4 regions of the Lactobacillus sp. UBA5813 genome follow, and region 1 is predicted to be linked to each of the others. Evidence: predicted binding sites of a transcription regulator. Region 1 holds the regulator's gene; each other region holds the start of a gene.

Evidence for each region. The regulator HrcA, encoded in region 1, represses chaperone genes, less so after heat shock. The targets are predictions, from matches to a motif close to TTAGCACTCNNNNNNNNNGAGTGCTAA.
Region 2: B2008_RS02575 (Hsp20/alpha crystallin family protein) is a predicted target of HrcA. The motif match lies at 1,924-1,950, and genes of this name have one in related genera.
Region 3: B2008_RS00325 (ATP-dependent Clp protease ATP-binding subunit) is a predicted target of HrcA. The motif match lies at 5,972-5,998, and genes of this name have one in related genera.
Region 4: clpP (ATP-dependent Clp endopeptidase proteolytic subunit ClpP) is a predicted target of HrcA. The motif match lies at 3,087-3,113, and genes of this name have one in related genera.

What each region holds. Positions count from the first base shown of each region.
Region 1 is NZ_DICZ01000015.1:17,284-25,318, forward strand. Features, by position in the region: gene dnaK (molecular chaperone DnaK) at 1-390, opposite strand, end outside; gene grpE (nucleotide exchange factor GrpE) at 409-990, opposite strand; gene hrcA (heat-inducible transcriptional repressor HrcA) at 1,010-2,056, opposite strand; gene abc-f (ribosomal protection-like ABC-F family protein) at 2,155-3,681, opposite strand; gene ribF (riboflavin biosynthesis protein RibF) at 3,921-4,862, opposite strand; gene truB (tRNA pseudouridine(55) synthase TruB) at 4,878-5,771, opposite strand; gene B2008_RS02805 (ribosome-binding factor A) at 5,818-6,180, opposite strand; gene infB (translation initiation factor IF-2) at 6,198-8,035, opposite strand, start outside.
Region 2 is NZ_DICZ01000014.1:30,645-38,679, reverse strand. Features, by position in the region: gene B2008_RS02580 (C1 family peptidase) at 1-1,274, opposite strand, end outside; gene B2008_RS02575 (Hsp20/alpha crystallin family protein) at 1,433-1,858, opposite strand; gene greA (transcription elongation factor GreA) at 2,042-2,503, shown strand; gene B2008_RS02565 (Y-family DNA polymerase) at 2,588-3,916, shown strand; gene B2008_RS02560 (hypothetical protein) at 3,909-4,268, shown strand; gene B2008_RS02555 (CPBP family intramembrane glutamic endopeptidase) at 4,374-5,036, shown strand; tRNA gene B2008_RS02550 (tRNA-Gly) at 5,085-5,155, opposite strand; gene B2008_RS02545 (SOS response-associated peptidase family protein) at 5,197-5,793, opposite strand; gene trpS (tryptophan--tRNA ligase) at 5,920-6,948, shown strand; gene B2008_RS02535 (deoxycytidylate deaminase) at 6,961-7,443, shown strand; gene B2008_RS02530 (TPM domain-containing protein) at 7,421-8,035, shown strand, end outside.
Region 3 is NZ_DICZ01000004.1:895-8,929, reverse strand. Features, by position in the region: gene dltD (D-alanyl-lipoteichoic acid biosynthesis protein DltD) at 1-2,006, shown strand, start outside; gene B2008_RS00345 (DUF975 family protein) at 2,287-2,988, shown strand; gene B2008_RS00340 (hypothetical protein) at 3,171-3,404, opposite strand; gene B2008_RS00335 (PTS transporter subunit EIIC) at 3,504-4,811, shown strand; gene B2008_RS00330 (alpha/beta hydrolase) at 4,792-5,712, shown strand; gene B2008_RS00325 (ATP-dependent Clp protease ATP-binding subunit) at 6,041-8,035, shown strand, end outside.
Region 4 is NZ_DICZ01000044.1:117,711-125,745, reverse strand. Features, by position in the region: gene B2008_RS08025 (APC family permease) at 1-801, shown strand, start outside; gene B2008_RS08020 (Fur family transcriptional regulator) at 896-1,342, shown strand; gene B2008_RS08015 (GW dipeptide domain-containing protein) at 1,375-2,970, opposite strand; gene clpP (ATP-dependent Clp endopeptidase proteolytic subunit ClpP) at 3,136-3,720, shown strand; gene whiA (DNA-binding protein WhiA) at 3,773-4,708, opposite strand; gene B2008_RS08000 (gluconeogenesis factor YvcK family protein) at 4,701-5,741, opposite strand; gene rapZ (RNase adapter RapZ) at 5,751-6,626, opposite strand; gene B2008_RS07990 (HdeD family acid-resistance protein) at 6,729-7,268, opposite strand; gene uvrA (excinuclease ABC subunit UvrA) at 7,321-8,035, opposite strand, start outside.

The DNA of each region.
Region 1 (8,035 bases):
CTTAGTAGCTTGACGTTGTGCATCGTTAAAGTAAGCAGGAACAGTAATAACAGCGTCTGTTACTTTTTCACCCAAGTAGTCTTCTGAGAACTTCTTGATGTATTGCAAAATAAAGGCTGAGATTTCTTGTGGAGTGTATTCCTTGTCGCCAACCTTAACTTTGTAATCAGCTTCACCCATGTGACGCTTAATTGAAACAATAGTGTTTGGGTTGGTAATTGCTTGACGCTTTGCAACGTCACCAACTTGAATATCGCCATTCTTAAATGCAACTACAGAAGGAGTAGTACGGTTACCTTCTGGATTAGTGATAATTTTTGGTTCTTTACCTTCAAGTACTGCAACTGCTGAGTTGGTAGTACCTAAGTCAATACCAATAACTTTTGACATAAGTTAAACTCCTCTCTTCTATTGTGCAACTACAACCATTGCTGGTCTAAGTGTACGGTCTTTATATTGATATCCTTTTTGTAAAACCTGAACAACGTGGCCTTTTTGATCATCATCTTTAGCAGCAACTGTTTGAACAGCTTGATGCAATGTCGGATCAAATTCTACGCCTTCAGCATCGATCTCAACGATGCCATGGGCTTTCATGGCTTTGACAAGTGAATCCAAAGTCATTTGAACACCCTTTTGGAGTTGCTTAGAAGCAGCATCGTCAGCTTTTACGCTTAATGCTCTTTCCAAATTGTCCATGGCTGGCAAAACATCTTTTGCCAAGCTTTGTGATTCATACTTGATAAGTTGAGCTCTTTCCTTTGAATAGCGGTTTTGAGCATTTTGAATCTCAGCTACGCTACGCAGGTATTTATCTTCAAGTTCCTTATTCTTTTCTTTCAAGGCAGCAATTTCAGCTTCTAGCTTTTTAGCATTATCATCGGCCTTCTTTGCTTCGCCCTTTTTCTTCTTATCTTCAGTCTTAGCCTTTTTAGGAACTTCTTTATCCTTATCCAAGTTCTTTTCACTTGGAAATTCTTCTTTACTCACGGCTAACCTCCTTTATTGTCTATTGAAATTTTCCATAATAATCGAGCAATTTCTTGGCTAGCTCGTTTCTAAAGTATTCAAGCAAACCGATCATTTGTGAATATGGCATATTGGTTGGTCCCAGTAAAGCGATTGTGCCTTTGCCGTGATCACCAACGCTGTATTCTGCAGTCAGCAAACTATAATTTTTAATCAATTCATCTGGAAGTTCTGAACCCAGTCTTACTTGAACCGGATATTTGCTGTCCTTTTCTGGACTGCAATTTAATAATTCAGAGATCAGATCATTGTGATCAACTAATTCATATAGCGAACGCAAATCTTTAACATCATTTTCAGAAGCATTATTCAAAAGATTAATTCGGCCATCGACATACATTTGCTCGCTGGCTGCATCTTTGATCACATCTTCAACTAATGATAATAGTTCGCCGGCATGCTCACCACCAACGCTCTTTGAAGACAAAGCCTTCAGCAAGCTTGGCGTTACTTCTTTCAATCTTTTGCCAACTAGCTGATCATTGATCATTCTGACTGCTTTTTCAATTTCATCGCCATGAACATTGTGCGGTAAAGCATAAATCTGATTTTGTACATTGCCATCGCTGGTGACCAAGATCGCCATAATTTGACGATTAGAAAGAGGCACTATTCTAAAGCCCGTAATCGTTACATCGTGACTTTCCGGTCCTTCTGCAAAAGCAGTGTAATTGGTCAAATCTGAAAGGATTTTTGCTGCTTCCTGCATAATTTCATTGACTTGATGAAATGGTCGATCTAATTGATCAACTATTTGATTGTAAACTGATTCAGAAAGCTGCAACGGTACAACCAAATTATCAAGATAATAACGATAACCATCACTAGAAGGAATCCGGCCGCTGGAAGAGTGCGTTTTTTCAATTAAGCCTTGGTCTTCCAGTACTGCCATTTCGTTTCTAATCGTGGCACTTGATACTTTGATTGGTAGCTGTGTCATCACGGTTTTTGAACCGACAGGTTCGTTAGTACGCGTGAAATCCTGAATGATTGTTTTTAGTATTAATTCTTGACGCTCGGTCAACATAAACATCGCCCTCACTTTTAGCACTCGTATCTCTCAGGTGCTAACAAATTATATTATACTAAAAACTAGCAGTATTGCAACACGAGTGCTAATTTTCTTTAGACTTTTTTATAAGTTAAAGTTTTAAGATGAATCCGACGGCCTGTCACCTGCTGAATAAAGTACTGGTCGTGTTCAACCAATAGCATAGCTGGCTTATTTTCCTTAAGCAGTTTAATCAATTGATCCTGATTAAAAACGTCAAGATAATTTGCCGGTTCATCCCATAAATATAAGTCAGCTGGTTCAACTAATGATTTAGCTATCGCAACACGCTTTTGCTGACCCATGCTCATCTCTTCAATCTTGGTAGAAAAACTTTCTCTTGGAAAACCCATCTTCTTGAGATTATTTAGCAGCTCTTCATAAGAAATTTTTTGCTTATTCGCAAATTCTTTCAAAGTCCCAGTATACTCAGTAAAATCCTGTGGCAAATACGAAATCGATAGGCCGTTTGTAAGCTCAAACTTGCCTTGATAACTGACGTCCCTTGCCTGTCCCAGTAGCAGTTTTAAAAACGTTGATTTACCTGAGCCATTTTTGCCTTCAAGCGAAACTACACAATGATTTTGGACTACCAAGTTTAAATCCTGGAAAAGCTTCTTTCCTTGGATTTCTAAATTTAGATGCTGTGTTTCTAACAAAATTTGATGATAATTCGGATGAAAATTCATTGTTAAGTCTGGCACATCTTCGATGTTGGTCATGAGGCCTTTTTTCTCATTAAGTGCTTTGTCCATTCGGTGCTCAACATTTTTAGCTTTACGCATCATTTTTTCTGCAGCATGACCAATTGCTCCTTTGTTCAGTCTTGTTCTTCTATTAAGAATGTGTTGTGTTTTCATTCCACAGTACTTTTGGGCTTCGATACTATCTGACCAATTATTAAACTGAACGCTCTTATTATTTAAAGATTTGATTTTGCCTTTCAGCTTGGCATTCTTTTCACGGTTAAATTCATCGCGCTTATTTTTCGTATCCTCATAAGCAGCATAATTACCCTGATATAAATGAATTTCGGTATTTTCAATAGCCAAGATATGGTCGGTCACCTGATTCAAGAAATCACGGTCGTGGCTAACAACGATATAACCCTTATCATGCTTCTTAAGATATTGGACAACCTGCTCGCGGCTATCCTCATCCAAATGATCAGTTGGCTCATCGATTAATGGAAAAGCATCCTTATTAGTAAATGACAAAGCGAGTAATACCTTGGTCTGTTCGCCACCGCTTAAAGTATCAAAAGGTTGCCAAAGCAGATTGGGATCAGCATCCATCAAGTTTAATTCACGTTTAAGTTCCCACTGTTCAAAAGAGGTTTGATCTTGTAATTCATACAAAGTAATATTGTCAGGATTATTTATTTCAACAGGAAAATATGAAAAACTGAGCTTGCTTTGAATCTGACCTAAACCTTTCAGTTTACCTCTCAGCAAATTCAAAAAAGTAGTCTTGCCTCTTCCATTTCGACCTACTAAACCTAATTTCCAACTGCTATCCAAATTCAGATTTAAGTCATAAAAAATATTGTCACTGGAATCTTCATATCTAAAAGAGAGTTTTGTAATCTTTATTGTGCTCATCAAATCATCTCACGCAAAAAGAGAGTCTGCACTTCCAGCAAGCACAGACTCTCTCATTCTTTTCGTATGAAAAAAAGAAGCATCCCGTCTACCTTTAATCTTGCCAAAAGTGCATAGTATCTCCTTAATTAAAAGAATTAAATTCAACTATGTTTTGATTGCAAGATTAAAGACGCAACGGCGATCCTTCTTTCTAAAATTAAATTTCAATTGATGTGTTAAATATACCACCTTATCAATTATTTATCAAGATGATTTGCAAAATAAGCTTTAATTTCGGTTTGATCCTTCTTGAGCTGCTTCTTCAAAGCGGCCAAACTATTGAATTTGATTTCACCCCGAGTGTATTTATACCATTTGATTTCCATCGGTTTGCCATACACATCTTCATCAAAGTTAAAAATATTCGATTCAATATAGATGCGCTTTTCTTGTCCGATTGTCACATTATAGCCAACACTCGTCATTGATTCGTACCATTGGCCGTTAACTTTCGTTCTGGTAGCATAAACTCCAATTTTGGGAATTGCCTTTTTATTCTGCCAGACTAAATTTGCAGTTGGAAAGCCCAACTTATGACCATTGCGTTTACCATGACCAATAATTCCACTCATCACGTAATGGTGACCCAATAGATCATAGGCCAATTCCATTTTGCCTTCATCAATGGCCTTGCGGATTTCAGTTGAGCCGATCTTTTTGCCATCAAAAGTTTGTTTTGGCACCTTTATGATTTCAAAGCGCTTTTTAGCAAAGACAGGCAAATTATCCATATTGTCAACGTCTTTAGGACCATAAGTATAATCAAAACCGGCAACAACCGTTTCAGCATTTAACGCTACCAATACATGATCGACAAAGTCTTGTCCTGAAATTTGAGAAAATTGCTTCGTAAATTTCATGATTAAAAAGTAGTCAACACCTAACTTGGCCATCTTTTCTGCTTTTTCATCAACGGTATCGATGTATTGAAAAGCATGATCATCAGCATACACCTCCACCGGATGACGGTCAAAAGTCATTACCGCTAATGGCAAGTGTTTTTCTTCCGCAATATTTTTAGCAACGTTAATCAGATGCTGATGTCCTAAATGCACGCCATCAAAAAAGCCCAGCGCAAGCACGATTTTACTTTTAGCAATCTTGTCTTCTACCGGATAAGTTAAATTTACAACTTTCAAGATGGCCTCCTACTTTTATTCATTCGCCAATAACATTAAATCAGGTCGATAGCCATGCGTAGTTTGTTGATATATTGCCTTGACTTTTCCATTGTAGCGTAAAGCCACTTTTTTTGCATCAGTCTTTAATTCAATTGTTGCCCCATTTTTGACTTTAAGCCATTTGCCAAAAGATAAGTCAATTGTCTCGTAATCTTTAAAAAAGGCATCAATCGGCTGAATCAGCTTGCTTGCATTTTCGGGGTCGGACTCAATCTTAGATAATTTTACCGCCTGACTGAGATCAAAACCAGAACTGCCTGTCCTTCTAAGATAAGTCATAACAGCTGGTTCCTCTAATTTTGCGCCTAAATCATTAACCAAGCTTCTGACATAAGTGCCTTTGCTGCATTTGACTTCAAAATCAAAGCTTTCCTGGCCTTTTTCTTGATCAAACAGCGGCTGATTCAGCAATTGATATCTGTCTATCTTAACGGTTCTTTTCGGTCTTTCAACTTCTATGCCTTCGCGAGCATATTCATATAAGTGTTTACCGTTAACTTTGACAGCTGAATAAATTGGTGGCACTTGCTCGATTTCACCTAAAAAGCTATTCATTGCAGCTTGAATTTGCTCTTTGCTAAATGGTCTTTCCAACTTCTTTTCTTGCAAAATCTTACCATCGGTATCATATGAATCAGTACAGTAGCCAAACAGGCCTGTTCCTTGATAAGTTTTTGGTCTGGTATGCATCAACTCGATCAACTTGGTGGCCTGTCCAATGGCAATTGGCAAAACGCCGGTTACTTCTGGATCTAAAGTTCCCGCATGACCGATCTTTTTAATGTGCAGGGCCTTGCGCAAATGATAGACAACATCGGCACTGGTCATCCCCTGATCTTTATCGATTACTAAAATTCCGTTTAACATTGTTTACCCTTTTCCAAGAAAAAAAGCGCCTAACGGCGCTTCTTTATTATTTGTTCCGCTCAGCATCTTGCTTTTTAACTTCAGCAATCAAACGGTCAATCTTTGAACCGTATTTGACTGAATTATCACGTTTAAAGATAAGTTCAGGCACTTTGTAGACAGTCAGTACTTGTCCAAGTAAATGACGCATCATGCCCTTAGCTTTCTCTAAGCCTTCAGCAACTTCTTGCTCTTTTTCTGGATCTTCAGTCAAAAGGCTGTAGTAAACAGTTGCATATGATAAATCATTCGTACATTCAACCGCAGTGATTGTAACTTCACTAAGACGGGGGTCACGAATGTTCTTTTGCAAGATCTTAGTTAGTTCGCGAAGAATTTCTCCTTCAACTCGACCAATTCTATGTTTCATTTTGTCCTCCCTAAAAATTACTTAGGTTCAACTTGTTGCATTTCGTAAACTTCGAATTCGTCACCGACTTTAATATCGTTGTAGTCCTTGATTGTTAAACCACAATCGTTTCCTTGCTTAACTTCCTTGGCGTCATCTTTGTAACGCTTAAGTGAAGCAATTTCACCGTCATACTTAACAATGCCATCACGAATAACTCTAATCTTGGAATCATTCTTGACAACACCCTTATCAACGAAGGAACCAGCAATTGTACCAACTTTAGAAACTTTCCAAGTTTCACGAACAGTAAGGTTACCAATGACCTTTTCTTCATAAGTTGGTTCAAGCATACCCTTCATAGCGGCAGTTACGTCATCAATTGCCTTGTAAATGACACTGTACAAGCGAATGTCAACGCCATCAGTATCAGCTTGTGATTTTGCCGTTGCAGTTGAACGAACGTTGAAACCAATGATAAAGGCATTTGAAGCACTGGCTAAAGTTACATCAGATTCATTAATGGCACCTACGCCTGAGTGAATGACATTTACTCTTACGCCTTCAACGTTAATCTTTTCAAAGGATTGTTGCAATGCTTCTACTGAACCTTGAACATCGGCCTTAAGAACGATGTCAACTTCCTTCATGTTTTCCTTCTTCATCGTATCGAAGAGGTTGTCAAGAGTAACGTGAGTAACATTTTCCCGTTGCTTTTGCAAAGCTTGTTGAGCTCTTTCTTCACCAACTTGACGAGCAGTCTTTTCATCATCGAAGACAACCATCTTATCAGCGGATTCAGGTACATCGTTCAAGCCAGTAATTTCAACAGGCATAGATGGAGTTGCCTTCTTAACTTGGCGACCACGATCATTAGTCATTGTTCTTACACGACCAAAGGTGTTACCAACAACGATTGGATCACCAACATGAAGCGTACCTTCTTGAACAAGAATGTCGGCAACTGAACCGAGTCCACGGTCCAAACGAGCTTCAATAACAGTACCGATTGCCTTTTGCTTTGGATCAGCCTTAAGTTCCATCACATCTGATTGAAGCAAAATCATTTGAAGCAAGTCATCGACGTTTTGACCAGTCTTAGCTGAAATATTAACGAAGATTGTGTCACCACCGTAATCTTCTGGAATTAAACCATACTTCATCAATTGTTCAGTTACGTGTTGTGGGTTGGCACCTGGAACATCCATCTTGTTAATAGCAACAATAATTGGAACATTGGCACTCTTAGCGTGGTCAATCGCTTCAATGGTCTGTGGCATTACCCCGTCATCGGCAGCAACAACCAAAACAACGATATCAGTAATTTCAGCACCACGTGCACGCATGCTAGAGAAGGCTGCGTGTCCTGGAGTATCCAAGAAAGTGATCAAACGGTCATCAAGACTAACTTGATAAGCACCGATCTTCTGAGTAATACCACCAGCTTCGTGAGCAGAAACATGAGTATGACGCAAACGGTCAAGCAAAGTAGTTTTACCATGGTCAACGTGACCCATGATCGTAATTACTGGTGGACGCTTAACTAAGTTCTTTGACTTCTTAGTTGCTTCCATTTGCTTATCGTAAAGCTTGTCAATATCAGAAATATCTTCATGAACTTTTTCTTTGGCATCAATATTGTATTCTGCAGCCAAAAGCTCAATCGTATCCTTATCCAAGGATTGGTTCTGGTTGGTCATAATACCAAGCATGAACAATTTCTTAACGATTTCAGCTGGTTCACGGTGGAGAAGCTTACCTAAGTCTTGCGCATTCATGCCTTCATCGTAAACAAGTACTTCTGGTAATGGCTTTTCCTTACGCTTAGTAGGTACCTTCTTTTGTTCTACATGTTGACGCTTCTTATTCTTGCGAC
Region 2 (8,035 bases), on a different contig from region 1:
TCAGCAAGCTTCTTTTGCTCAGCAGTCAAATACTTCTTATGAACAACAACTTCGTAAACATAGTCGTTGAACCAATCGTTGTTCATAACGTAGTAACCCTTGGCACCAGATTTATCACCCCAAGAATTTTCTACCTTCCATTGACGAATGTCGCCGTTGTCTTCATCGACACCAACTAAAGTCATAGCATGGCTAACCATGCCTACACCGGTTCTTAAACGATCAGCCTTGCTCATATCAAGGTTAACGCCAAACAAATCATTCAATTTGTAAAGGTTAGTATCAAGGTAACCGGTCTTACGGTCCATTTGACGAAGAACATCGTTACCAAACCAAACAGCTTCGCCATCTTTTAATTGAGCAATAGCTGCTTGTGACAAGTATTCCATTGGTACGTTTAAAAGCTTGATTCTGTATGAACCTTCGATGTTGTCTTCACCTGGAAGGCCGTAAAGCTTGTTGTATTCGTGGTCAGGAGCGTTTGTCAAAACAACATAGTCGTCAAAGTCCAAATCGCCTAAATACTTGTGCAAGAATTCAGTTGGAGTTAAGTTCTTTTCCAAATGATACTTCTTATCATCATCACGGTATTCAAGGTCAAACTTCTTAGGTGGTTCACCAACTGCGATTGCAGTCATGCGGTAAACTTCGCTCAAGAATTTCTTGCGGGTCTTTTCAATTTCTTTGTCTTTGCCTTCTTGTTTTAACTTACGCAAAACAAGAGTATCCTTCTTAAGCTTGTCACCCAAAGCAGTAGCAAAGCCGGTGGTGTCATTTGTATTGGCATTTTCTGGCATTGCGTATGAAGGAACGACACCGTACTTAGCGATCAAAGCTGCAGCCATATGGAATTGACCACCATCGCCGCCAGCAAAGTCTAAGTCAGCCCTAACTTCACGTGAGTCAAGGGGCTTGTCAGCATTCTTCAATACTTGATCGTAAAAAATATTGGCCCGCTCGATCTTGTCCCAGAAGAAGTTGTAAGCTTGTGAGAAAGTGAAGTTCTTAGCTTTGTACTTCTTGCCAAAGAAGTGACGAGTAATGTTTAATGCTGAAAAGAGCCAGCAACGACCAGAATGCTTTTGGTTGGTAACATTGTCAGTATCTAATTCAGTTGAAAATACGCGAGTTAATTCACCTTGAACGCGTTCATTATATGAAGCTTCAAGAACGCCGCTTCTTTGAGCAGCGCGGGCAATAACTTGATTTTGAGGATCTGCGTTGAATTCTTTTGAAAACTCATCGAGTTCTTGCAGAGTTAATTCATGAGCCATAAAAAATCTCCCTTTTAATCTTTTCTTAAATTAATTACTATTTTATGCCTAATTTTATTTAAAGTAAAAGAAAAGTGGACTAACTTTACTGAATCCACTTTCCTTAGAGAATTATGTAAATTGTTAATTTATAGGGACTTCTTGAAATATTCTATAAACTAATCAATTTTAATTGAACTGTCACTGCTATCAGCAGCTTGCTTCGGCAAAGTAACAGTCAATACACCATCATCATACTTTGCATGAATCTGATTTGCAACTACATTTGGCAATCTAAATGAACGAGAAACATGTCCTTCGGTTCTTTCTTTGTGGATAATATTGCGTTTCTTGTCACTTTCATCTTTGAATGATTTTCTTGAAGCATCAACGCTTAAGATCCCATCACGGTAGTTTAAATTGATGTCTGATTTATTCATTCCAGGCATGTCAATCTTTACAACGTAATCTTTGTCACTTTCAGCGACATCGGATTGCATTAAGTCGCTTATTTCTTTATCATCGAAAAGGTTCTTTGGAAAACCAAACCAATCATTCATTGCATCAAACATATCGTTGTGACGATTCATCAATTCGTTTGCCATATTCAAGACTTCCTTTCATTCCTTACACTGATTATTGTAGTAGCTTTTATTAATTATTCAACTATTTAGCACTCTGAAGTGTATAGTGCTAAAAATATTTAAAAAGTTGATTAAACAAGCTTTACACCTTGTGGATAATTTTTTAAAATCAAGCATAGACAACAGAAAAGAGCTAATTTAAAGATGGTTTATTATCAAAAAATGACTCCAGAAGGGTATAAAGAAATTGAAGATGAAATTGCACGTTTAAAAAAGGATCGTCCTCGCCGCATTAAAATTTTGCAACAGGCCAGATCGATGGGTGATTTATCTGAGAATACTGAATATACTGAAGCCAAGCGTGATTTAGGTCACTTGCAGAGTCGCTTGCGTTATTTAGGCAAGCAGCTTAAGTACGCTGAAGTAATTGAAGCTAAGAACGATGGTAAGGTCAACATGGGTTCAACCGTCGTTTTGAAATTCGACGATGATGAAGAAACAGAAGAATATCAAATTGTTGGTCGGATGGAGGCAGATTTAGCAAAAGGAAAGACTGCCTTTGATTCGCCATTAGGGCAGGCAATTATGAAGCAGCAGGCCGGCAGCAGTGTTACGGTTTCAGCGCCAGCTGGAGACTATTCTGTAACAATTGTGGAGGTAAAGTAGCCTCCTATTTTTTGTTGCTTTTTCAAACATCTGTTCGTATAATATAACTATCGAACAAGTGTTTGAAGAAAAGAGCTGAGATTGATGTATGACTATCGCTATGAGCCGCATCGTTTAATTTTTATGATTGATAACAAGTCCTTTTTTGCCAGCTGCGAAGCTTTGCGCATGGGGATTAATCCGATGAAAGCAGTGCTGGCGGTAATGTCACATCAGCCTCATTCTAGTTTTGGATCAGGACTAATTATGGCTGCCTCGCCGCTTGCTAAGAAAAAATATGGTCTTTCGAATGTTATGCGGGCGCGTGATATTCCCAAAGCAGCATTTAAAGCTGGAAAAGATAAATTAATGCTGGTTGAACCGCACATGAATTTATACATTAAACGCAGCATGCAAGTACTGGATATTTTTCGCAAATACGCCGCAGAAGACGATATCCATGTTTATTCAATCGACGAGAGCATGATTGATATGACGAAGTCTTGGCGTTTATTCGGGGATGATCCGTATTATGTGGGCCATAAAATTCAAAAAGATATTCATGATACGCTTGGTCTTTATACTACTTGCGGAATCGGAGAAAATCCGCTTTTGGCAAAACTAGCAATGGATATTTCAGCTAAGCATCGGACCTCAATGATTGATTATTGGCACTACATTGACGTTCCGGATACAATTTGGAAAATCCCTAACTTAGAAGATGTATGGGGCATCAACACCAGAACTGCTAACCATTTGCGCCGCATTGGCATCAATAATATGTATCAATTGGCGCACAGCGATCCGGAGATTTTGAAGCGTGAATTCGGTGTTATCGGTGAGCAATTATTTGCAATGAGCTGGGGCGTTGACCGCAGCATTATTAGTCAGAAGTATTTTCCGGTAAGTAAAAGCTATGGCAACTCCCAGGTGCTGACAAGAGATTATTTTGACCAACGTGAAATTGAAATTGTCATCAGAGAAATCGGCGAGCAGGTAGCTGCCAGGATTCGTGCACATGGACTAAAGGCCGGCCGGGTTGGCTTATTTGTAGGTTATTCTTTTGAAGAGCGCGAGCATGTCGATCATCGCGGCGGTTTTAATATTCAGCAAAAGATTACGCCAACGAGTGATAACAGTGAATTGGTACATGAATTGCTGGCGCTTTTTCGTAAAAAATGGCATGGTGAAGCAGTCCGCGTATTAGGCGTCGACTATAGTCATTTGGCTCCAGATACTGAACAGCAATTGAACTTTTTCATGACGCCGGCGCAGCAAATTAAAAGACGCAATTTTGATTTAACGATTGATCAGATTCGCAAGCGCTATGGTTTTGCCAGTTTGGTTAAAGCTTCCAGTTTATTGAAAGGTGCAACGGCAATTCAACGCAGTTCTTTAGTTGGCGGCCATAACGGTGGCAATGCCTATGAATGATTTTGATCGTAAAGTAGAGCAATTTTTTAAAAATTATCAGGATCGTGGCATGAAAAAATGGGCCGGCTTTTTTCTTAGCGACCACACTTTGAAAATCAATAAGGATAAGGCTAAGCGGGCAATTGTTTATCAAAAAAAGCCCAGCATGAATGAAGATGAAATTAGTCAGTTGCTTTTTAAGGCGTTCAGCGACCACTATTACGTGCAGGTTCAGTTAAAAGAACTCGATGATGATGGTAAATTGAAGGCCGATATTTGCGGCTTTGTAGAAGGATATCAGGAGCAATTAATTATTATTTCAGGTCAAAAAGTCGCAATTGATGATATTAATAATGTGACAATAAAATGTTAAATTTACGAAATTGTACTTTCTTTAATTTATAAAAGAAAGATTTTTTGCTATAATATCTGCTTTAGATACACATAAATACATTAGCAGAATATTGGAGTGAAAATTTTGAATACGCCTGAATCAAGAGAGGGTAACTTGATTCGCTATATCGTTTATACTGTTGGCTATTTGATGGTGGTCGGTGTAGTTAAACTAGTTACCAATAATTCACCGATTAGAATATGGGACCTAATCCTATTTGGCTTAATTACAGTGATGGTTGGCTTGTTTTACATTTATCGTTTTAACCGTGAACAGCGCTTTTTCAAGCGCCGGCATTCATTGTCATTTTTAGGCGATATAGGTCTTACAATTGGATTGACGCTGTTAGTAACAGCCTTGCGCATTATGGTGATGTATTTGCAGGCATACAACAAGATCAGCTGGTATGGTTTTCAAATTATCTATTTAAAGCATGAAAGCATACCAATGTTTTGGTTTTTGATAGTAGCCAATGGTTTAGTTTTGCCGATCTTGCAAGAATATTTGGCAACTGGCTTTTTATTTAATTATTTGTTTAGACAAAACACCAAATTAGCGGCAATTGCGGGAATCATTACTTCAGGTATAGTTTTCAGTATTCTTAACTTCCAATTGTCTTGGCCGCTCTTAGCAATTGATGTTATGTTCGGCACAATTTTTGCCTGGTCTTACTTATATACGCAAGCTTTATGGATGCCAATGTATTTGTCAATTTTAAGTGGTTTGCTCATTGTAGTTATGACTTAGAGCAACAAAAAAGTGTTTAGTAAAAATCCTAAACACTTTTTTCTTTTAAGCGGATAGCGTGAATCGAACCCGCATCTTCAGCTTGGGAAGCTGACGTTCTACCATTTAACTATACCCGCATTACTCCAATATTTTATCATGATTAGAGCGGGGAGCCAAATTAATTTTTATGAGGCAGTTGTTTAACCTGCAGTTTGAAATTTTGGCGATCGATTAAATCGGTAAAATTCTGAAATAGCCAATGGCGCAATTCTTCCGGCTTGATTACTAGTGGCATTCGATTATGAATTGGTGCCATTTCCTGATTAGGTTCAGTGGTGACCATTGCAAAATGATTTTGATCGTAGATTCCCGCGATAAGGGTTAGGGGATGCTCCCGATCTGAAAAACTAAAGGATTCGTGATATTTTTTATCACCGGCGGAATACGTTTTTTTACTGTATTCAAAAAATTCACTGGTGATGATAATGCAGCGCTGCCGGGCAAAAGATTTGTCCCACATGGAAGGCTTAGCTTCATAAAAGCGCTCGATTCGTGCGTTGAATAACGGTTTATTATCCTTGGGACTTGGATAGCCCCACGTTTTTTGCGCAAGCTGCAGCTGATTATTTTGATAAAGCAAAACAGGTGCGGTTTTTCCAGGGAAAATATCGCCAGCCTCACTGTTAAAAGTGGGCTTAACCAGTGGTAAGTTCAAATCATGCTTTAAGTACTGCGAAATCTCATATAAAGCGGGCAAGCGAAATTGATGACACATGTGCTCCACCTCCTCTAATATTGTAACTGATTTAAGGAGAGTTTAATCATAGCTTGATTTTTGCTAAAATTGAGCATAATAAGGATAAAAGATTAACGCAAATTAATAATAGAAAGAGAAAAAATTATGGCAAAAGAAATTTTTCTTACAGGTGATCGCCCAACAGGCAAACTTCACATCGGTCACTACATCGGTTCATTGAAAAACAGAGTTAAGCTTCAAAATGAAGGCAAATATGATCCTTACATTATGATTGCTGATACGCAAGCTTTGACTGACAATGCTCGTGATCCAGAAAAAATTCAAAATTCATTGATTCAAGTCGCTTTGGATTATTTAGCTGTTGGCCTTGATCCGGAAAAATCAACGATTTTTGTTCAATCACAAATCCCAGCTTTATTTGAATTAACGGCTTATTACATGGATTTGGTAACTGTATCGCGTTTGGAAAGAAACCCAACTGTTAAAACAGAAATTAAGCAAAAGGGCTTCAATGACTCAATTCCTGTTGGTTTCTTGAACTATCCAGTTTCACAAGCTGCCGATATCACTGCCTTTAAGGCTACTTTAGTTCCAGTAGGCGATGACCAGGAACCAATGATCGAGCAAGCTCGTGAAATTGTGCGGACTTTTAATCGTGTATACGACTGCGATGTATTGGTTGAACCTAAAGGCTTCTTCCCACCTAAAGGTTCAGGCCGTCTTCCAGGCCTTGATGGCAATGCAAAGATGTCTAAGTCGCTTGGCAACTGCATTTACTTGTCAGATGATGCTAAGACTGTCCAAAAGAAAGTAATGTCAATGTACACTGATCCTAACCACATTCACGTTGAAGATCCAGGAAAAGTTGAAGGCAATACTGTCTTTACTTATCTTGATGTTTTTGATCAAGACAAGGACAAAGTGGCAGAACTTAAGGAAGAGTATCAAAAGGGCGGCCTTGGTGACGTAAAGATTAAGCGTTATTTGAATAAGGTTTTGGAAAATGAACTAGAACCAATTCGTGAACGCAGAGCTAAATATGCCCAAGATACAGATGCTGTTTACGAAATGCTGGTTGAAGGCTCAAAGAAAGCAAACGTGAAAGCCAACCAAACTCTTCAAGAAGTTAGAGATGCTATTGGTTTGAATTATTTTGGTCACTTTGATAAGTAAGAAGGCTTAAAAATGCGCGATCGAATTCCTTGGAAACAATACTTTATGATGCAGGCATTAGTAATTGCCCAACGCTCTACCTGTAATCGGGCTTTGGTCGGCAGTGTTTTAGTAAGAAACAATCGGATTATCGGAACCGGCTACAATGGTTCAATATCCGGACAACCGCACTGCGATGATGTTGGGCACCAGATGGTTGATGGTCATTGCGTCAGAACGATTCACTCAGAGATGAATTCCCTGATTCAATGTGCCAAAAATGGCGTTTCAACTGATGGCACAGAGATCTATGTTACTCATTTTCCGTGCTATAATTGCACTAAGGCTCTAGTTCAAGCGGGTGTTAAACGGATAAACTATTATTTCAACTATCGTGATAATCCGCTGGCAATGAAGCTCTTACAAGATTGCGGGGTGCCACATGAGCAGATTAAAATTGATCGAAAATACGTTGAAAGCTTGGAGCATAAACTTGAAGAAGACGAAAATTACTAAATTATTTATGCTATTGCTGCTGGCAATCGGCTTTGTGACAACAACCGCTTTTGTCCAGCCGAATATCGATGATGCAGCACATGTAATTAACTCTAAGACGCAAAAGTTAATTGAGGCTAAGAACAACCGCTATTTGCAAACTAAAGAACAGCCACAAGTTGCTGTAGTAACGGTCAAACGTTTGAACAAGTTGACGCCAGCTCATTTGAGCGAAATGAAGCGGACGGCTTATATCGTAGTTGGCGTTAAGGGCAAGAAGAAAAATGTTCAGATTTATTCTTCTAAAGATTTGCATAGCGCATTTACTGCCGAAACACGACTGAATATTATTCGCGCAGCTGCCAAAGATTTGCGCAGCACCAATTCAGCCACTTTTAATAAAGGCTTGCGTTTTGTCTTCAGAGCCTGCACGACCAGAATTGATCATCAGTATCAATATTCGCTGGATAAATATGATTTATCGACTGCGGAACAGGATAAGATTGATCACCCTAATCGGGTAGCTTTGCCGATTGCTTTGGCTGTGGTCATTTTGATCGGGGTCTTGATGTATTTCTTTAGACAAATTCGTAGAAAAAATAGTCATAATAAC
Region 3 (8,035 bases), on a different contig from region 1:
GTGTCTTAGCTGCGAAGTATCACCGCAGTTATCGGCCGTTTTTGCTTGGTGGCCCTGGCAGTCAAAGCCTGGCTCAGTTTGTAGGGATGCAGGGAACTAGCAAGCAATTGAAGAATAAAAAGGCTGTTGTGATTATTTCACCACAATGGTTTACCAAGGAAGGTCAAGACCCTGCTGCCTTTGATCTGTATTATTCTCCACTTGAGACGGCCATTTTCTTGCTACATGCCAAAAACACAAAAACTGATCGTTATGCTGCGGCTAGAATTGCATCTATGCCAACTGTAAAAGCAGGAATTATTAAATCTTGCTTGAAAAAAGTAGCGGCAGGCAAAAAGCTTTCTAGTCGGGATCGTTTCTTATTGAAGGCTCGTGAACGGATGCTGGCTAATGAAGACAAATTCTTCAGCTCCTTCCAATTGCGAGACAGAATCAACAAGATTGAAAAGGAAGAAAAGCTTTTGCCTAAGACTTATTCTGAAGCTGCTTTGAAGAAAATAGCGGATGAACAAGCAGCAATGCATACCAACTCCAATAATTTGGGAATTGATAATACTTTTTATCGGACACGTTTGCCAAAGAAAGTTCTTAAGAAGTTAAAGGGCAGTCAACGCAATTTCGATTACGTCAAGTCACCTGAATATGCGGACTTTGAGTTGATGCTTAATCAATTTGCTAAGCAGCATACCAACGTTTTGTTCATCATTCCGCCTGTTAATGCTAAATGGGCTAAGTACACAGGCTTATCAATGAAGATGTATCAAAAGTCAGTTGCTAAAATAGAAAAACAGTTGACCAGTCAAGGTTTTGAAAATATTGAAGACTTGTCAAAAGATGGCAACAAGAAGTATTTCATGACCGATACGATTCACTTGGGCTGGAATGGTTGGATTGCTGTTGATAAAGCAGTAAGAAAGTTCATGCGTTTGCCTAATGAACGCTACGACTACTCAATGAGCAATTATTATTACTCAAAGAAGTGGCAAAATACTACTAAGGTCAAGAGCTTAAACTTAACTAAGAATCATCTTGATGATTTAAAAGAAAAAAAAATAGTGCGACATGCTATTGACCAATTAGGAATTAAAGGCTCGGTTCTTGTTATCAAAAATAATAAGACTTGGCTGAAATATTCAACGGCCAATAAGGCTGACACTAGCTACTTAATCAATTCAGTGCAAAAATCAATGACAGCTGCCATGATCATGCGTGAAATTGAGGCTAAAAAATTATCGTTGAAGACGAAATTGAGCAGGTTTTATCCAACTGTAGCTGGTGCTGATCAAATAACTATTGCTAACTTGCTGGATATGACTTCGGGACTGGATATCAAGTCAGGTCAGACATTGGGAACTGATGATTTCGTCTCTGATGCGGACAACTTTAAGGCCGATGTGAAGAAGACCGTGTTCAATAAGCAGCAATTTGGCAAGTGGCACTATACTTCACTCAATTACGTTTATTTGTGCGGTATTTTAGCTCAGCTTGAGAAAAAGACATATGAGCAAATGTTTGAAAAGACATTTGTTAAACCATTGAAATTAAAGCATACAGTATTCTTATGGGCAGATCCGGCTGCGCTTAAAGCAAGTGGCTGGGTTCATAGTTATAACTACCTTGATGGTAAGTACCACCGGGTAAAATATTCGCAAGTAGTTGCTGATGCTCATAATGAATTAGGTGCTGGTTCGGTGGCAATGTCCGATAGTGATTTGGCAAAAGTTGTCAGAGAAATGCTTGTTGGCAAATTGCTAACGAATAGCAGTCGCTCTGTCTTGTATCATGGCAAAGCACCAAAATATTATAATGGTGGCTTTTATAATACTAAAGTCTTTAAGAGTGCCAATGGTGCGGGAGACGGATATTTTACCTTCTTGCGTACTACAAATGATGGTAAGAATATGATCATTATTCAGTCTAATCGTGTTGATCATAAGAAATTTTCATATTTGAAAAAACGAATTGATCATATCATGACAATGATGCTTGACTTAGATCGAAAATGATCAAAAATATTTTTATATTAAGCAGGTAGAAGTGTTGTTTTTTAACATTTTGAATGCTAAACTTTTCATGTACCGCCACTAAGGAAAGTAGTCATTTTCTCCGGTAGCGAAAATGTTATCTTCTATATGTGGTCAGAAGTGGTGGTATTTCACTGTGTGAGCCTAGTTCCAATGTTGGTGGGATTAGGCTTTTTTTATGCCTAAATTAGACCTCATATACAAAGTGGGCTAAACTGTAACAGTTAAGAAAACGTAATTGAAATCATTTTGGAGGAGAAAAATGAGCAGAAAAGAATTAAAACAAGCAGCCAAGGACCAACTTCGTGGTCATTGGGGCTGGGCAGTTTGTCTGTCATTATTTGCATATGTGATTATTTATGTTGCTGAAGATATTGTGTCTTTGATTTTTGATAAGCGCGAAATCGTTTATACTCGCATCGATGAAATGGCAAATGGCGTTGTTTATCATCAAAGCACGACTTCATCAGTGATTAATTTAATCGTTAGCGTGCTGCTCGGTTTAATCGTTTGGGGCGTTTACTACACGCTTTTGCAATTCAGAGACAAAGGCGATCAGCCAAATATCTTCAAAGGCATGTTTAGTGCTTATACTGATGGCAAGTTCACGAGTTCATTTATCACTTATTTGGTAGAATTGATCTTCCTTATTTTATGGACGCTTCTGTTCATTATTCCAGGGATTATTAAGGCTTTCTCATATGCAATGACGCCATACATCATGAAGGATCTTTATGATGCAGGCAAAACGCCAACGATGACGGAAGCAATTACAAAGAGTCGTCATTTGATGAATGGTCATAAGACTGATTTGTTCGTTTTGTGGTTAAGCTTCATCGGTTGGGCTATTCTTAGCGTCATTACTTTGGGAATCGGTTTTATCTGGCTTGTTCCATATTACCGTCAAACCATGGTCAACTTTTACCGTGATTTAGCTGGTGACCAATTCCTTAAGGAAAACTAAATTATCGCTATTTTAGAGCAGTAAAATATTTTATTGAAACCACCTTCCGTATAATTTGAAATAGGAAGGTGGTTTTTATGCATGATGACAAAAAAGCAAAGATCAATGTAGTGACCCCCGAAATCCGTGTCCGAATTTCGGGGGTCACTACAGATCAAGCTTTTTTTGCTAATAACAACAAACTACATATTCCAGTGATTATCAATATTGTTGCGAACATATTCATCAAGGTATTTTGCTGATTCCGCATCACTATCCTTGATAAGCTTTTTAACTTCTTTTGAATTCAACTTATTAGTAATATAGTATTTCAAAGATTTGTTAACTAATTTGTTCCAATCAATTTCAGTAGTGTCGATATATTTTGCAACTAAATTTTCAATATCTTTGTCTAATTCGATCTTTTTTCGTGCCATAATTTCACCTTTATTTCTTTCCTATAATTATAACATGACACTTTTTTATCAAGAATAATTAGGTATAATGTCTATAATAAAAATTAGGAGCCAGCAAGAATGATCAATAATATTACCCAGGGACTGTTTTGGCTTAGAAGGCGGTCTTTTTTTAGAGTTGTTCAAAGAACTTTCGTTATGCTGATGCCAGTAGCGACAATCGGCGCTTATTTTAAAATAATTCGTGACTGCATTTTCTCACCTGATAGTTTGATCTATAACTTGTTTAACTTTGATTATTCAATGTCTGATCAAATTTGGAATCTGGGCTATTTTTTGTCCTCAGGGATGATTCGAGTTACTTTCAGTATTTTTGGCATCTATGTGGCCTACTTTTCAGCGGTTTATACCGCACGGCTTTATCACAAAGATGCGACAATGGCAGGGATTACCTCAGTTCTGGTAATTATGCTGTGTGCTTATTTGACAGGCAATGCTCAAACCGCCAATAGCCAAGTAACTTTCTATTCAAGATTTCTGAGTATTAATGGCTTGCTTATTGCTATGCTGATCGGTTATTTTGTAGGCCAGATTTTTCGCTGGCTTGGGCAAGATTATGTGCATATCAAAGTCGAGCATGTTGAAGAAATTCAAAAGCGGGCGCGCCAATCGCTTAAACCGGCAATAGTCACTATCTTGTTTGGCCTTGTTCTTGGCCTTATTCTGTACTTTTTCAAAATTCGACTGCTTGATTCCTACTCTGTAAAAAGCATTGTTACCAACCTGCGCAGCTCTAACAATCTTGCAGTAGTCATCTTGCTAACGATGCTGTCAATGCTATTGTGGTGGTGCGGAATCGGCTATCCCGTTCAATCCCTTGCCCACGACAATAATTCGGGTGCCGCTCTGGTTAACTTGAACTATGCTTTGCGTCATGGCAGTGCCGCTAATGTGCCCTATAAATTCTTGGGCAGTTCAATGATTCAAAGCTATGGTCTGATGGGGGATGCTTCAATTACACTGGCTCTGACGGTTATCTTGCTGCTGTACACCAATAATAAGGAAATTGAAGATATTGCCAAGCTCAACCTCCTGCCGGTCGCATTTGGTGCAAAAAATGGATTAGCAATCGGAATTCCGCTTATTCTTAATCCGCTCTATCTTTTACCAGTAATTTTAATTCCAGCGATTAATGAATTAATTGCTGCTGGCGCAATCTCGCTTCATTTACTTATGCCACCAGTTTATCCAGTTCTTGAGGGAACACCGGGAATTTTAATCTCGTTCTTTGGCTCTAACGGCAACTGGGCTACCTTTATCTTTACTATTTTGCTGTTTATTCTGGATATTTTATTGCTGCTTCCGTTTGTTATTATCGGTCGTCGAATTAGTGAGGAGTTGAGGGCATATGACCAAGCTCAAATTTAATCGAAAAAATGTTAAATGGTTGGTTATCCTTTTTCTGATAATACTTGCCTTATCAATTCCAGCTTTTTCATGGATGAAGACTACTAACCGTGACCGGGCTCAAAGAAGAAAATCGCTTGTATCGCCACTTATTATGATTCCGGGGTCAAGTGCCAGCATTAACCGTTTTGACTCTTTAATAGCACTTTTGAACAAAAACAATCCCCATCCTCACAGCGTATTGAAGATTAAAGTTGGTACTAATGGCAGCCTTGATTTTTCTGGTTCGATTAATCACGGTGACAATGAGCCCATTATTGTAGTTGGTTTTCAAAACAACCATGATGGCTACAGCAATATCAAAAAACAGGCTTCCTGGCTGGATGAAGCCTTTTATCAAGTCTCACAAACCTACAAATTCAATAATTTTAAGGCCTTCGGTCACTCCAATGGCGGCCTGATCTGGACGTATTGGCTGGAGCATTACTATTCTTACTACAAGTCTGATATTAAGATCAAAAAATTAATGACCTTGGCCTCACCATTTATCTTCAGTGAAAGCAATGTTAGTCACAAAACGCAGATGTTGTCGGATCTCATCAAATACCGCAAGAATTTGCCGAAGAATCTAATCGTTTATTCTTTACTCGGTGGTGAAAATTACGACTCAGACGGAATCGTTCCTGAGGCCAGTGTCCACGCGGGTAAATATATTTTTCAAAATCAAGTAAAGCAATTTACGGAGATAACTATTACTGGCAGTGACGCTACGCACACCGATTTGCCACAGAATAAAGAAGTGGTAGCAGCGATTAAACAATACTTGTTAGATAAGAAGAAAAATAATAGTCTATTGGGCAAGACCAATTCCAAGAACACTAGCCGCAGGACGAAAGAAAACAAAGAAAAAGACAATAAATAAAGATTGAGAATCTGAATAAAATTTCAGGTTCTCTTTTTATTTTTTTGTGGAAAACCTTTATTGCTTTTTCGAAAAAACAAGCAAAAAATCTTAGATCTTAAGAATTTCTTTAACATTTTATGTGGCCAAAGAATGGCCATATACCGGCATTTGTGAGCATATTTTTTGCAAAAAAGCATAAAATTAGCGTAATTGTGGAAAACTTTTGAAAATTGCTTGTAATCTGTGGATAACCTGATATACTTATAAGTGTGACGAGTTAGCACTCAACAAGCGAGAGCGCTAATTTCATAAAAAGACATAAATAAATATAAGGGAGTGTTTGGCAATGGCATACTTTAACAATGATTTTGACAACTTATTTAACGAATTAAACCGTTCATTCTTTAATGATGACTTTAACAGAACACCAAATGGCTCAAGTGCTTACTACAGCAATATGAGCTCAAATGCTAACCCAAGTCAACAAAGAATGGTTCAAGCCCCACAACAAAAGAAGGAAAAATCAATTGGGATCGACTTAGTTGAACAAGCTAAGAACAACAAGTACGACCCAGTGATTGGTCGCGACGAGCAAATTGATGAAGTAATTGAAATTTTATCAAGACGCAAGAAGAACAATCCTGTATTGATTGGACCTGCTGGTGTAGGTAAGACTGCAATTGTTGAAGGCTTGGCTGAAAGAATCGCAGAAGGCAATGTTCCATCTAAGATGAAGGACATGCACATCATTTCTATTAACATTAATGATATGGTTGCTGGTTCAAGCTTACGTGGCAGCTTCGAAGAAAAATTAAAGGAAGTTATCGACCAAGCTAAGGAGAACCCTAACATCGTTCTTTTCATCGACGAATTACACAACATTGTTGGTGCAGGTTCAACTGACTCAGAAACTAACAACGGCGACGCTGCTAACATTTTGAAGCCAGCTCTTGCAAGCGGTGAGTTGAAGTTAATCGGTGCCACTACTACTAGTGAATACCAAAGAATTGAAAAGGACTCAGCTTTAGCACGTAGATTCCAACCTGTTCAAGTTCCAGAACCAACAACTGATGTTGCAATTAAGATCTTGGAAGGTTTAAAGAAGAGATACGAAAGCTTCCACCACGTAAAATACAATGACGATGCTCTTAAGTTAGCTGTTGAATTATCAGAAAGATACATTCAAGGACGCTACTTACCAGACAAAGCCATTGACTTGATGGATGAAGCTGGTGCCAAGAAGGCTTTGACAGTTGACCCACATGAGGAAGAAAGCTTGAAGACTAGAATTCACGCTTTAGAAGCTAAGAAAGACGAAGCTGCTAAGGCTGAAGACTACAAGAAAGCTGGAGAATTAAAGACTGAAATCGAAAAGCTTCAAGAAGAATTGAAGACTGCTGACAAGGCTAAAACTCCAGTAGTTAGCGAAAAAGACATCTACAAGCTGATTGAAGAAAAGACTAATATTCCAATGAGCGAACTTCACGCTGATGAAGCTAAGAAGAACCTTGATTTAACTAACAAATTAAAGGCAGTCGTTATCGACCAAGACAAGGCAATTGATGTTATTACTGACGCTATTGCTCGTAAGCAAATCTTCAAAGACAACGACCGTCCAACAGGTTCATTCCTTCTTACTGGACCAACTGGTGTTGGTAAGACGGAACTTGCTAAGCAATTAGCTATTAACCTCTTCGGCAACAAGGATCACTTCATTCGTTTGGACATGTCTGAATACCAAGACGAAATGGCAGTTAACAAGTTGATCGGTTCAGCACCAGGCTATGTAGGCTACGGTGAAGGTGGTCAATTAACTGAAAAAGTTCGTCATCAACCTTACTGCTTGATTTTGTTCGACGAAATCGAAAAGGCTAACCCACAAATATTCAACGCTTTGCTTCAAATCATGGATGATGGTCGTTTGACTGACGCTCAAGGCAGAACTGTTTCCTTCAAGGACACAATCTTGATTATGACTTCAAACGCAGGCTACTCAGACAACTTGCTTAAGGATGGCAAAGTAGATCAAGACAAGTTAATCCACGCTCTTGAAAACTACTTCAGACCTGAATTCCTTAACCGTTTGGACGCAATTGTTCCATTCAACTCATTAACTCAAGACGACATGAGCAAGATTATCGACATTTACCTTAAGAGGATGTCACACGTTCTTAGCAAGAAGAATATTGAAGTAACTGTATCTGACGAAGCTAAGAAGGTTTTGGCAGAAAAAGGATACGACAAAGACTTCGGTGCACGTCCACTTAGAAGAGTTGTTGAACAAGACCTTGAAACTCCAATTGCTAAGCTTGTTATGAGCCACCCTGACACAAAGAAGGTT
Region 4 (8,035 bases), on a different contig from region 1:
TTGGTATTCGGGGTTGGTGGCTGTGAAAAGATTTCTCCTTATGTAAATAAGGTTAAAGATCCATCAAAAAACTTCCCTAAGGCAATGATGGCCTTAGCGATTATGGTTATGGTATCCGCTATTTTAGGAACATTTGCTATGGCTTTGATGTTTGATCCTAAAGTTGTTAACAACAACTTGAACGAATACATTTCTAACGGTGCATATATAGCCTTTGATAAATTGGGGCAATACTACCATGTTGGCGGCTTACTCATGTACATCTATTCTTGGTGCAACGTTATTGGTCAGTTCTCTACTTTGGTAATCAGTATCGATGCGCCACTTAGAATGCTTTTGGGAAGCAAGGAAGCAAAAGAGTATATTCCTAAGCGCTTGTTGAAACTTAACAAACATGGCGCATATATCAATGGTATCTGGATGGTTATCATCCTTTCTGGTGGCTTAATCGTAGCCCAAGCTTTGCTTCCAAATGCTCAAGCAGTTATGGCTCAACTGGTTAAATTGAACTCAACTACAATGCCAATGCGTTACCTTTGGGTATTTGCAGCCTACATTGCGTTAAGAAAGCAACAGCAAAAATTTGCTAAAAACACTACTTATCAGATGACTAAGCATCAAGGCTTGGCCTACACAGCCGGAATTTGGTGTTTCTTTGTTACTGCAGCCTGCTGTATCATGGGAATTTACTCACCAGATCCATTTACCTTGTTCTTAAATATCATTACGCCAATTATCTTGATCGCTTTGGGTATTATCTTGCCTGCTATCAAAAAGCATCAAGACGCCAAATTAAGTTAATCATATTTAGAATAATTATAAATAAAACCGTCCTTTTTCGGGCGGTTTTATTTTTTTAATGCTAAACTCAGCTTAGAAATATGAGGTGAGAAAATTGACTAGTGCTAAAGATATTCTTCATGATCATCATTTAAAGGCAACTAGGCCTAGACAAAAGATACTGGAATATCTGATGGAACATCACAATCATCCTACTGTGGATACAATATATACCGATCTGGCCCATGATCAGCAGCTTAACAAGGCAACGATATATAATACTTTAAACACTCTGATCAGTGTTGGCATTGTAATTGAGATTAAAAACGGTGATAATTCGACTCACTATGACTTTTTCATGAAGCCCCATTTTCATATCATTTGTAAAAATTGCGGCAAAATTTCTGATGTTTTTTACCCAAATTTTGATCAGATTGAAAATAAAATGCGAGTTGAGGCTGAGAAACAAACCGGATTTAATGCCTTTTCCAGTCACCTGGAAATCTACGGTCTGTGTTCAGAATGTCAAAAATTAGAAAAGAAAGCACAAAAAAACAGCTAAAGCCAAGATTGCTTTAGCTGTTTTTATTTGTCTTACTTGAGACTGTTGCTTTCAAGCAATTCAGCACGTTGAGCCAAGTTAGCGTATAACTTGTTGTCGCTGACTGAGATGCCTTCAATTTCACGTCCAGTAGTAAATGTGTATGACTTCTTGATAGTACCATCAGTGCCTAAACGAACGATCAAATCGTTAAAAGCAATGTAGAAGTTCTTGTTAGTAGAATCATAAGTAAAGCCTTGAACTGGTTCGTTATTGCCTACAAAAGTGCTGCTGGTTGCACCAACAATAGTTGGGTTCCAGTTATCACCGGTACGGTCAAATCTCCAGTATTCATAACGATCTTTAGTTGAATCGTAGTAAAGGCCATACATCAAGTAATCGTTAACGATAACGGCATTCTTGAAGTAGCGTGGTGATGCGCTGCTGCCATTCCAGCATTTAATGGTCCAGATCTTGTGGATAGTTAAATCAGTCTTGTTAAGTTGAATGATTTCTTCAGAAGCATCGGAGTCAACTTTACTATTGTCATTAGCCAATAAGTAAACATACTTAGAACTTGCACCCATTGATTGACCGTGGCCAATTGGAACATATGGACTTACCTTAATGTTCTTAACGTAAGTATTAAATTTGCTTTGTGACATGGTTAATAAATATTGTGGGTTGTATGGACTTACAAGTTTGTTCAAGTTGTAGCCAACGACGTGACCAGAAGTCAAGTTGATGTGACTTAATAAACTAGTGTATGCCCACCCATCTGAAACAGTAACCCCTTCTGGAATATGACCTACACGGTTGATATTACCATCACGAGTAGTATCAGTCTCAACGCTTAAGAAGACTGGTTGATATAATCTAGTAGTTAAAGTCATATCATCACTGGTCCAGCTGTGGGTCTTAGTTTCTGCGGTGAAATCTGTTGGACTTAAGTAGTTCAAAGATGCACCATAGTGGCTAACCCAACTGGGTAACTTGTTGGTACCTGTCTTAGCTGTAACCTTATCAGCATCAGCAATACCTTCAGAAGTAGTCTTTCTAACTGTTACAGTTGAAGTTGCTGAACCTGATCCATAAGAATATGTAACTTTGGTAGTACCAGCAGTACCACAATCAATGGTATCTTTTGAAACTGTTACTTCAGTATTGTCAACAACAGTACCAGTGCTATCGGTTGCATAGCTAATTGCGTCTCTAGTATTGAAACTATAATTTGGATTGTTTACCAAAGAAACTGTCTTAGGAACAGAAATCTTGTTTCGAGCAAAGTAACGTTGGTTTACCCAACCTACACGACGACCATCGACATAAATCAACCAATAAGTATACTTGCTGGTTTTAATGCTTTGGTTTGATTGAATGTGGTTATAACGGAAATTAATTGCGTCTGCCACTTTGGTAGAAACCTTACCGTTACGAACATTTTTCCACACCGTGTAGTTTTTGCTACCGGCAACCTTGGTCATTAATTGATAACTAGTTACTGTTTGAGCGGCCTTTTTGGTTGTATCTGTTTTTTTGCTAGTAGTGGCTTCATCAGTAGAAGCAGCATTTACACCATTGGCAAAACCAAATAAGCCAACACCAAACAACGCAACTGAACCTACGGCTAAAAATTTCTTATAGTTCAAATTGTTTCCTCCATTACCTAAATACTCAGATAATGCTATTGTAATATAAAAGTGCTGAAATAAAAAATACAAAATCAATACACTTTGTTTGACAGTCATGTGCGTAAGTGATTTAATTAGCACTGTACTTGAAAGAGTGCTAATGATTTTTGAGGAGGCAAATATATGCTTGTACCTACAGTTATTGAGCAAACTGCGCGTGGTGAACGTGCTTATGACATTTACTCACGCCTATTAAAAGACAGAATTATTATGCTTCATGGCGAAATCAATGACCAAATGGCCAATTCAATTATCGCCCAATTATTATTTCTTGACGCACAAGACAATACAAAAGATATTTCACTTTACATCAATTCTCCAGGTGGTGTTATCACTTCTGGTCTTGCAATTATGGATACAATGAACTTTATTAAGTCAGATGTTTCAACAATTGCAATTGGGCTGGCTGCTTCAATGGCTTCAATTCTTTTGACCAGCGGTACTAAAGGCAAGCGTTTTGCTTTACCTAACTCTACCGTTTTGATTCACCAACCACTGGGTGGTGCTCAAGGTCAACAGACTGATATTCAAATCGCAGCTGATGAAATTTTGAAGAGCCGTAAGAAGATCAACAAAATTTTGCACGAAACTACTGGTCAACCTTTGGACAAGATTCAAAAGGATACCGAACGTGACAACTACTTAACTGCTGAAGAAGCTAAGGAATATGGCTTGATCGATGAGATTATGGTCAACAAGAAGAAGTAATAGTTCTGCTAGTTAAAGCAAAAGACGAAGGAAAAATTTCCTTCGTCTTTTTTTAGTCTCTTAAATTATCAGCAATTTCATGCAAACGTTTAAAGCGATGGTTAACGCCTGATTTTGAAATTGGGCCATCCGGTACTTGTTCAGCTACCTCTTTTAAGGAAAGTTCTGGATGTGTCAAACGGAATCTAGCCAAATTCTGCAACTTTTCAGGAAGGCTATCAATGCCCTTTTTCTCATCGATCAGTTGAATATCTTCTACCTGCTTTGCGGCTGCTGTTGCTGTTTTTTTCAAATTAGCGGTATCGCAATTTACCAATCGATTAACTGAATTGCGCATATCACGCATAATTCTCAAATCTTCAAAAGACAGCATTGCATTCAATGCCCCAACAATATGCAAAAAGTCTCCGATCTTTTCAGCTTCCTTTAAATAAACAATGTAGCCACTGCGCCGCTTGGTTGTCTTTGCATTTAAGTAAAAATACTTATTCATCAGCTTAGCCAGATCTTCGTTATGGTCTTCATAAGTAGAATAAATTTCCAAATGATAACGACTGGTTTCCGGATTGTTTACGCTGCCACCGGCCAAAAAGGCACCTCGCAAATAAGACATTGCTCCTTCGTGGGAATTCATAATTCGTTCGGGTACACGGGTAATCAAGCCCTTTTCTGGATCCCAAATCTGCAATGCTTCCAAAATATCGTTTACTTTTTGCTGCAGCCGAACCAGATATTGATTATTCTTCTTTAATTTCATCTTACGGGAAACGATCAATAACGGCTCAACACCAAAAGCAACTTTAATTAAAGTAAAAACTCTTCTAGCAATGGCTGGATTTTCAGTTGTAATATCTAGACTAAATTGGTGATCGTGAAGATTTAAAACCCCGTTCATTCGCAAAAAAGCAGCTAACTCGGCTTTAGCGTGTTCCGGATGCACCTCTAAAGAAGTTAGCTCTTTTTTCACATCGCTAGCATAACTAGCCATTATCTTCATCCATACGCTTTCTTGACATCGCTTCGAAAGCTAAATTGATAATTTCTTTACCAACCTTATGTCCGTCATGGAAGACCAAACCATGACGCTGATCAATAAAGTCGTCCGTAATTACTCGGCATTCTTGTTCTCTTAAACCTTTAAAATCATTTCTTACAGGTTCAAGGTATTCATCATAATCTTCTGGGTGGAATTTGCTCATATCGATTTTAGCGCCATTAACCAATGCCGTATTGATATAATGTCCGCCCAAATGCTCATTAATAACGCGTACGTGGTCGGCATCACTAAAGTGATCAGTTTCACCACGCTGAGTCATAATGTTGCAAATATAAATTACTTCAGCTTTGGTTTCGCGAACTGCTTGACCTAAGTTTGAAATCATCAAGTTAGGCAAAATCGAAGTAAATAAGCTTCCTGGGCCAAGTACAACGGCATCAGCCTGCATAATAGCTGCTAAAACAGGCAGCACCGCCGTTGGCTGCTCATCATCGGTGTCAGTTACCCAAACTCGTTTGATTCTTTTATCTTTTGAAGTAATTTCCGTTTCACCAGATTCTTTAGTCCCGTCAACAAATTCCGCATTTAAAGTCAACGGTTCATTCGAAGCCGGAAAAACGTGCCCATCGACATGCATCATCCTTGATAAACTTTGAACAGCATCGAAGATATTTCCATGCATTTCATTCAAAGCAGCAATAATCAAATTACCGATAGCATGACCTGAGAAGAATGAATCCGATGAATCAAATCGATACTGGAAAACATCCTTTTCTTCTTGAGAAATATCACTTAAAGAAACCAAAACGTTTCTAATATCACCAGGTGGAACAACGTTAATAAAGTTGCGGATCGTACCTGAAGAGCCACCATCATCTGATACAGTGACAATCGCGGTGATTTCAGCATTTTGATCTTTTAGAGCATTGAGAATAACTGGCAAGCCTGTACCACCGCCAATAACTACAACACGTGGCCGTCTGCCTTTAATAACTCTAATGATTCTGTTTTCTGCATATGACACTTATGCCACCTACTTTCTTAGATAACGACTTACTTCACGGTGAGTAATATCAACAGGATACTTTTTAGCTAAATCGCGGGCCAATTGTTGAGCAATCGAAACGCTGCGGTGCTGGCCACCAGTACAGCCGATTGCAATTGTCAGCTTTTCCTTGCCTTCTTTAATATAGCCCGGAATCGCAGTATTCAGCAAATCAAGCAGCTTTTTATAAAAAGCCTGTGTTTCTTCCTTATTCATGACGTAATCAAATACGCGCTTATCAAGACCCGTAAATGGTCTTAATTCAGGAATATAGAATGGATTTGGCAAGAACCTGACATCCATCACAATATCAGCATCAATCGGCATCCCATATTTGAAACCAAATGACATAACTTCAATAGAGAATGGCTGACGTTTGCGATCGCTAAATTCACTCAAAAGCTTCTGTTTTAATTCTTTAGTAGAAATTTTGGACGTATCAATAATGTAATTTGATCTATTCTTGATTGGCGTTAAAATTCGTCTTTCTTCTTGAATTCCATCAAGAAGGCGGCCATTGGTGGCTAAAGGTGGAAGCCGTCTTGTTTCTTTATATCTTGCTACCAGAGTATCATCGGAGCAATCTAGAAAGACAATCGTTGCTTGCACATTGCCGTTATCTTCCAGAGAATTGACTTCATTAAGCAAATCATTGTAAAAGTCCTTAACACGCAGGTCGATTACAACAGCAACTTTTTTGAAATCATTGGAATTGATAATCAAATCCCAAAAACTCCCCAGCAAAGTCGGTGGCAAATTATCGACGACAAAATATCCCATATCTTCAAGGGCATGGGCAGCAACCGTTTTTCCGGCCCCACTCATCCCGGTCACAATTAATAATTGTTTTTTCTCATCAGCCATAGTGCTCTCTCCTATCTAATTAATTATAGCATACCGGGTGTTTCTTTTAAATCTTTTCAAAAACAAAAAGAGCCTCTCGGCTCCTTTTGTTATTTCTTTAAATTAACGGTGCATCCAAGCAGTGATAATTTCGTTAATACCGAATACCAAAAGCCAAAACGCAACCAACCAGATCAAGCTAAGAGCAGCTAAAATTGGATTCAAAATTAAGACAACAGCGATAATCAAACTTAAAATGTTCATAATTAAATTGAAAATGAAGTAGCCTTTTGAAAAGTCCTTCAAGTGCCATGAAAAACTGATTCCGACAATTGAATCAACGAAGAACCAAATAGCGAACAGGTAGGCAATTGTTAAGCCGCCGATATCGTATGAACATAAGAATAAAATACCCACGACGATATCAAGAATACCTGAGACTAAAGTTACCCAGCTGCGTGAGAAGAATTGACGGAAGCGTGAGTAGCCAGCCAGCCAAACAAGACCTTGTAAAATTGAAACAATCCCGAATACTAAAACAAAGGCATGCAAACCTTTTTCAGGGTTACGAATAAGCAAAAATGCAACTACGACCATCAAAATACCGGCAATAAATGCACCCCAGTCGAAGCCACGATTATTATCTCTAGAAAAACTATCCATGGTTTATCCTCCTTGTTCTTCATTCTACACTAATTAGAAAATAATAAAATAATTATTTTGTTTTATTTGACTTCTTAGCTTCTTTTGTCAATTCAGTGTCTCTCTTTAAAACAGGAGCAAGATATTGGCCGGTATAGCTTTCTTTAACTTCTGCTATTTCTTCTGGCGTTCCTGTAGCTACGACCATGCCGCCGCCATCGCCGCCTTCTGGTCCAAGATCAATCAGCCAGTCCGCACACTTAATCACATCTAAGTTGTGTTCAATAATTAAAACGGTGTTTCCTTCATCAACCAAACGTTGGAGAACATTCATCAGTCGTTTTATATCATCTGTATGCAGACCAGTCGTTGGTTCATCCAGAATATAGAAGTTTTTGCCTGTCGACAATTTTTGCAATTCGGCAGCCAGTTTCATTCTTTGAGCTTCACCACCGGAAAGAGTAGTTGCAGACTGACCAAGTTTTACATAGCCCAGACCTACATCGACAATAGTTTGCAGCTTGCGTTCAATTTTTGGAATGTTCTTGAAAAACTCCGTTGCTTCGTTGATCGTCATGTCTAACACTTGGGCAATATTCTTTTCACGGTAAGTTACTTCGAGCGTTTCAGAGTTATAACGCGTACCATGGCAGACCTCGCAAGGCACATAAACATCCGGTAAAAAGTTCATCTCAATCTTGATAATTCCATCGCCATGACAGGCTTCACATCTGCCACCTTTAACATTGAATGAAAAGCGAGCCTTGGTATAGCCGCGCATTTTTGCT